2 regions of the Micromonospora sp. NPDC051296 genome follow, and region 2 is predicted to be linked to the other one. Evidence: predicted binding sites of a transcription regulator. Region 2 holds the regulator's gene; the other holds the start of a gene.
What was found. The regulator HrcA, encoded in region 2, represses chaperone genes, less so after heat shock. The targets are predictions, from matches to a motif close to GGTTNGCACNCTCNNNNNGAGNGTGCNAACC.

Region 1 (3,404 bases), on a different contig from region 2:
GCGGCGGCGTCGAGGCCGTGGCCCCACTCCTTCCCGGTGACCTTCTGCACCACGACGTAGCCGTCGTGCCCGGCGTTCTGGGCGATCCAGCGCAGCGGCTCGACCAGCGCCTTGCGCACGATCGACACGCCGACCTTCTCGTCACCGGTGAAGCCGAGGTCGTCGTCGAGCACCGGCAGGATCTGCGCCAGGGCGGCACCGCCGCCGGGCACCGTACCCTCCTCGACCGCGGCCTTGGTCGCGGCGATGGCGTCCTCGATGCGGTGCTTGCGCTCCTTCATCTCGACCTCGGTGGCCGCGCCGACCTTGACCACCGCGATGCCGCCGGAGAGCTTGGCCAGCCGCTCGGCGAGCTTCTCCCGGTCCCACTCGGAGTCGGAAGCCTCGATCTCCTTACGGATCTGGGCGACCCGGTCGGTGACCTCGCTGGCCTGGCCGCCACCGTCGACGATCGTGGTGTTCTCCTTGTCGACCACGATGCGCCGGGCGCTGCCCAGCACCTCCAGGCCGACCTGGTCGAGCTTGTAGCCCAGCTCGGGGGCGACCAGCTCGGCACCGGTGAGGATCGCCATGTCCTGGAGCATCGCCTTGCGGCGGTCACCGAAGCCGGGAGCCTTGACCGCGCAGACCTTGAGGGTCTTGCGGATCGCGTTGACCACCAGGGTGGACAGCGCCTGGCCCTCGACGTCCTCGGCGATGATCAGCAGCGGCTTGTTGTTCTGGAGGACCTTCTCCAGCAGCGGCAGCAGCTCCTCGATCGACGAGATCTTCTGCGTGGTGATCAGGATGTACGCGTCCTCCAGGACCGACTCCTGCGCCTCCACGTCGGTGACGAAGTTCGGCGAGATGAAGCCCTTGTCGAACTGGAGACCCTCGGTGACCTCCAGCTCGGTCTGCAGGGCGGAGCCCTCCTCGACGGTGATCACACCGTCGCGGCCGACCTTCTCCATCGCCTCGGCGATCAGCTCACCGATGGTGGCGTCCTGCGCGGAGATCGTCGCGACGTGCGCGACGGACTTCTTGTCGGCGACCTCGACGGCCCTGCCGAGCAGCGCCTCGGAGACCTTGGCGGAGGCTGCGTCGATGCCCCGCTTGAGGCCGGCCGGGTTGGCGCCCGCGGTGACGTTGCGCAGGCCCTCGCGGACCATTGCCTGGGCGAGCACGGTCGCGGTGGTGGTCCCGTCGCCGGCGACGTCGTTGGTCTTGGTCGCCACCTCCTTGACCAGCTGCGCGCCGAGGTTCTCGTACGGGTTGGTGAGCTCGATCTCCTTGGCGATGGTCACGCCATCGTTGGTGATCGTGGGCGCACCGAATTTCTTGTCCAGGACGACGTTGCGCCCACGCGGCCCGAGGGTGACCTTGACCGCGTCCGCGAGCGCGTTGACACCGTGCTCCAGCAGGTGCCGGGCGTCGTCCGAGAAGCTCAGGATCTTCGCCATGAATGTCCCTTCGAAGCGACGTTGCCCCGGCCCGGCGAGCCGGACCGGGGCAACGACACTGATCGGTTGCTTACTTCTCGATGACCGCGAGGACGTCGCGGGCGGAGAGCACCAGGTACTCCTCGCCGGCGTACTTGACCTCGGTGCCGCCGTACTTCGAGTAGAGGACGGTGTCGCCGACCTTGACGTCGATCGGCACGCGGTTGCCCTTGTCGTCGATCCGGCCCGGGCCGACAGCGAGGACGGTGCCCTCCTGCGGCTTCTCCTTGGCGGTGTCGGGAATCACGATGCCCGACGCCGTGGTGGTCTCAGCCTCGTTCGCCTGGACCACGATCCGGTCCTCGAGCGGCTTGATCGCAACCTTGGTCGCGGTAGTCACGGGCATACCCTCCTGGGGTACTGGTTTCGTTGCCGGTCGGCGCGCCGACCGGCGTCAATCTGCCACATGCCACCGGGCGGGGCCGTCGTCGCGGGTGCCGGTCCGCCTGGCGTTCAACCCCCGGACAGCTGGGCCCGGAAGTTGGCACCCTCAGGGTGAGAGTGCTAATCGCAGGTTATTCCTCGGCTAGCACTCCGTCAAGGAGAGTGCCAACGCACGCACCTCGTGTCGCCACTTTTCCGCCAGGGTTGACCGCAACACACCGACAGCCACTTCCTGCCGAGCGACCACATCCCTACTCTCCGGCGCGACCACGTCACGGAGGGCGGACGGATGACCGACATTCCAACCCTGGGCTTCCTGCGCGACCAGTTGCGCCGGGCCCGCCAGACGCGCGGGCTCAACCAGGAGGACCTCGGCAAACTCATCAACTACTCCTCGTCGTCGGTGAGCGCGATGGAGACCGGCCAGAACCAGCTCAGCGCCGACTACGTCGCCCGGTTCGACAAGGCGCTGGAAACCGGCGGGCTCTTCCTCGGGATGCTGGAGCTGATCCGGCTGCACGCAGCGCCGGACTGGTTCCGGCCGTGGGGCGAGATCGAGCGAGAGGCCGTCGCCCCTGCGCTGGTACGACCCCGCGGTGGTCCCGGGCCTGCTCCAGACCGAGGCATACGCGCGGGCGATACTCCGGGCCGGGCCGCTGCTGACCGAGGAACAGATCGAGAAGCGTGTGCTGGCCCGCCTGGCCCGGCAGGAGGTACTCGCCCGCGACGAGCCGCCGCAGCTCGTCGCGGTGCTGGACGAGCAGGTGTTGCGCCGGCAGGTCGGCGACCGGGCGACCATGCACGAGCAACTGGTGCACCTGCATGCCGTCGCCGCCCAGCCGCACGTTCAGGTCCGGATAGTTCCGGCCGACGCCCCGTGGTACGGCGGGCTTGCCGGCCCGTTCGTCCTGGCCCGACTCGCCGACGGCACCGAGGTGGCCCACCTGGACAACCAGCTCCGGGGCCACACCGTGGACGGCCCGAACGACCTTGCCAGCCTGGGACGGCGTTGGGAGACTGTGGCCGGTGAGGCGCTGCCGCGCCGGCAGTCCGCCCGCCTGATCGAGGAAGTGGCGAAGTCATGGACCTGACCCGCGCCGCCTGGCGCAAGTCCACCCGCAGCAACCAAAATGGCGGTGCCTGCGTCGAGGTCGCCGACAACCTGCCCGGCGTCGTCGCCGTCCGGGACAGCAAGGACCCGACCGGCCCGACGCTCGCCTTCACCCCGGCAAGCTGGCGCGCCTTCGTCGCCGCCCACCACACCACCGACTGATCCCACCCCAGCGGGCCCGACAGGCGATGCCGCCCGCCAGCCGTCGGGCAGCCACGCCCGCCCGAGCCTGATGGGAATTCTTGATCGTCTGCAGGTCAGTGACTCGACACGCCGGAGCGGCAGTCACTGAGATGCAGACGATCAAGAGGCGGGGCCGCTGCCGGTCGGAACGGCCGTGGATGTGTGCCGTGGGCCGGGCGGTCATCGGATCCTCGCCGCGCTGGCCGGGCGCGTCCCACCTCACCCGGCGGCCGGGGCGCCTGATCGGG
Region 2 (3,404 bases):
TTGACGATGCTCATCGACATCGGGTAGCTGTACAGCTGGCCCTCGTTGGCCCTCAGGCCGGCGATGATGCCGAAGATGATGCCGATGATCGTCGCGGCGATGCCCACGAAGATGCCGATCACGATGCAGCTGAGCACCCAGCCGACCAGGGCGATGATCGACCAGAGCAGCTGGAAGTTCAGCGCGGCCACCGCGTGGGCGCGGACCGTCGGTGACTGGCTGCCCCGGGCGAGCATCGCGACCAGCGGCGCGATCCAGCCGAGCACGCCACCACCGAGGAACATGCCGGCGGCGCCGCCGAAGTGGGCGATCAGCGCCCAGGTCTTGTCCTCGTTGTTGGCGTAGCCGGGGGGCGGGGCGCCGTAGCCGCCGGTCGGGTAACCGACACCGGGCTGGCCGCCCGGCGGGGGGTAGCCACCGGGCGGGGGGTAGCCACCGGGCGGCGGGTAGCCGGCCGGCGGCGGCTGGGCGCCGCCGGGTGGCGGATAGCCGCCGGGCGGGGGATAGCCGGCCTGGCCAGGTGACCCGGACATTGGAGTCGTGGGTTCGTCGCCGGCGTCTGGGGGACGAGGTGGTTCAGTCATGAAAGTCACGGTAGGTCCCACCGGCAACGGCGCACCATAGCGACACCGGCGAGTGTCAACCCGCCGATCGGACCTCGGACACGTCCGGGGTCTTGATCATCGCGTCGGCGGGGGCCTCGACGTAGACTGGCACTCGCTACAGTCGAGTGCCAGAGCGTTTCTCGGGCGGCCGTGGCGCTCAGGGCTGACCTGCGACAGGAGGTGGGAAGGATGGGTCTCGACGACCGCAAGCTGGCCGTGCTCCGGGCAATCGTCGAGGACTACGTCGCCACCCAGGAGCCGGTCGGCAGCAAGGCGCTGGTCGAGCGGCACCAGCTCGGCGTCTCGCCGGCCACCGTCCGTAACGACATGGCCGTGCTGGAGGAGGAGGGCTACATCCGCCAGCCGCACACCAGCGCCGGGCGGGTGCCCACCGACCGCGGCTACCGGCTCTTCGTCGACCGGTTGAGCCGGGTCAAGCCGCTCAGCCCGGCCGAGCGGCGGGCGATCGAGCGCTTCCTGGCCGGCGCCGTCGACCTCGACGACGTGGTGCACCGCACCGTCCGGTTGCTGGCGCAGCTGACCCGCCAGGTCGCCGTGGTGCAGTACCCGAGCCTGGCCCGCTCCCGCGTGCGGCACCTGGAGCTGGTGCCGATCTCCACCACCCGGCTGATGCTGGTCATGATCGCCGACACCGGCCGGGTCGAGCAGCGGCTGGTCGAGCTGCCCGCGCCGATCCACGCCGACGACGTCATCGACCTTCGCCGGCTGGTCAACGAGAAGCTGGTCGGCAGCCGGCTGTCGGACACCCCGCCGCTGGTGCAGGCCCTCATCGACGAGTCCGTGCCGCACCTGCGTCCGGCCATGACGACGCTGTCCACCGTGCTGCTGGAGACCCTGGTCGAACGGCACGAGGAGCGGATCGCGCTGGCCGGCACCGCCAACCTCACCCGGGGTGGCCTGCTGGATTTCCACGGCTCGTTGCGTCCGATCCTCGAAGCACTCGAGGAGGAGGTCGTCCTGCTCAAGCTCATCGGCGAGGTGGAGCCGAGCACACTGAGGGTGCGCATCGGCGACGAGAACGAGATCGACAACCTGCGGGCGGCATCCGTGGTCAGTACCGGGTACGGCCCGGGGGCGACCATCGTCGGCGGGATGGGCGTGCTGGGACCGACGCGGATGGACTACCCCGGAACCATCGCCACGGTGAGGGCCGTGGCACGCTACGTGGGCGAGCTGCTGGCCCAGAACTGACCAGTCAGGGCCGACGGCAGGCTGCCGCCGCCGACCGGCGTAACGCGAGACGAACACGAGGACACGGAACGCAGTGGCCAGGGACTACTACGGCATTCTCGGCGTGAGCCGAGGCGCCTCCGACGACGAGATCAAGCGCGCCTACCGCAAGCTGGCGCGGCAGTTCCACCCGGACGTCAATCCGGATCCGGAGGCACAGGAGAAGTTCAAGGACATCAACGCCGCGTACGAGGTCCTTTCGGACGACCGGAAACGGCAGATCGTCGACCTCGGTGGCGACCCGCTGGCACCGGGTGGCGGTGGTGCGGGTGGCCCGGGTGGGCCCGGCGCCGGCCCCTTCGTCGGCTTCCAGGACATCATGGACGCGTTCTTCGGCGGTGCCACCGGCGCCGGCCGGGGGCCGCGGCCGCGTACCCGGCCCGGCGCCGACGCCATCCTGCGGCTGGAGTTGGACCTGCAGGAGACCGCCTTCGGGGTCGAGGCGCCGATCACGGTCGACACGGCGGTGCTCTGCACCACCTGCTCCGGGGCCGGCACCGCGGCCGGCACCCATCTGGCCACCTGCGAGGCGTGCGGTGGTCGGGGCGAGGTGCAGTCCGTGCAGCGCACCTTCCTCGGCCAGGTGGTCTCCGCCCGGCCGTGCACGGTGTGCCAGGGCTACGGCACCACCATCCCGCAGCCCTGCCCGACCTGCGCCGGTGACGGCCGGGTCCGGACCCGGCGCTCGTTGACCGTCAAGATCCCGGCCGGGGTGGAGGACGGCATGCGCATCCGCCTCGCCCAGCAGGGCGAGGTCGGCCCGGGCGGCGGCACCGCCGGGGACCTCTACGTGGAGATCCACGAGCGGCCGCACGACGTCTTCTCCCGCAAGGGTGACGATCTGCACTGCCGGGTCACCGTGCCGATGACCGCCGCGGCGCTCGGTACCCGACTGACCATCAAGACGCTCGACAGCGAGGAGCCGGTCGACGTCAAGCCGGGCACCCAGCCGAGCAGCACGCTGCGGCTGCGCGCCCGGGGCGTACCGCACCTGCGCGGCACCGGCCGGGGCGATCTCTACGTCCACCTGGACGTCCGGACCCCGACCAAGCTCGACGCCGACCAGGAGCGGATGCTCCGCGAGTTCGCCAAGACCCGGGGCGAGGAGGTCGCCGAGCTGTCCAAGCAGGGCGGCTTCTTCTCCCGGATGCGCGACGCCTTCAACGGCCACGGCTGAGTTGTCCGCCCCGCTGTTCCTGGTCGAGTCGCTGCCCACCGCCGACTCGATGGTGCTCGACGGCCCCGAGGGTCACCACGCCGCCACCGTGCAGCGGCTGCGGGTGGGCGAGGAGCTGTTGCTCGCCGACGGCCGGGGTGGCACGGCCACCGCGGTGGTCACCGCCGTCGGCCGCGGCACCCTGGACCTCGACGTCACCGGCCGCGGGTACGTCGACGCGGCGAACCCCCGGCTGGTCGTGGTGCAGGGCATCGCCAAGGGCGACCGGGGCGAATTGGCCGTGCAGGCGATGACCGAGGTCGGGGTGGACGAGATCGTCCCGTGGGCGGCGGCCCGCTCGGTGGTGCAGTGGCGCGGTGACCGGGGCGTAC

Region 1: groES (co-chaperone GroES) is a predicted target of HrcA. The motif match lies at 1,958-1,988, and genes of this name have one in related genera.

What each region holds. Positions count from the first base shown of each region.
Region 1 is NZ_JBFBAO010000394.1:261-3,664, forward strand. Features, by position in the region: gene groL (chaperonin GroEL) at 1-1,439, opposite strand, end outside; gene groES (co-chaperone GroES) at 1,510-1,824, opposite strand; partial or broken gene AB0M52_RS28900 (helix-turn-helix transcriptional regulator) at 2,152-2,953, shown strand; gene AB0M52_RS28905 (DUF397 domain-containing protein) at 2,944-3,135, shown strand.
Region 2 is NZ_JBFBAO010000347.1:680-4,083, forward strand. Features, by position in the region: gene AB0M52_RS27340 (DUF4870 domain-containing protein) at 1-584, opposite strand, end outside; gene hrcA (heat-inducible transcriptional repressor HrcA) at 795-1,817, shown strand; gene dnaJ (molecular chaperone DnaJ) at 1,891-3,033, shown strand; gene AB0M52_RS27355 (16S rRNA (uracil(1498)-N(3))-methyltransferase) at 3,035-3,404, shown strand, end outside.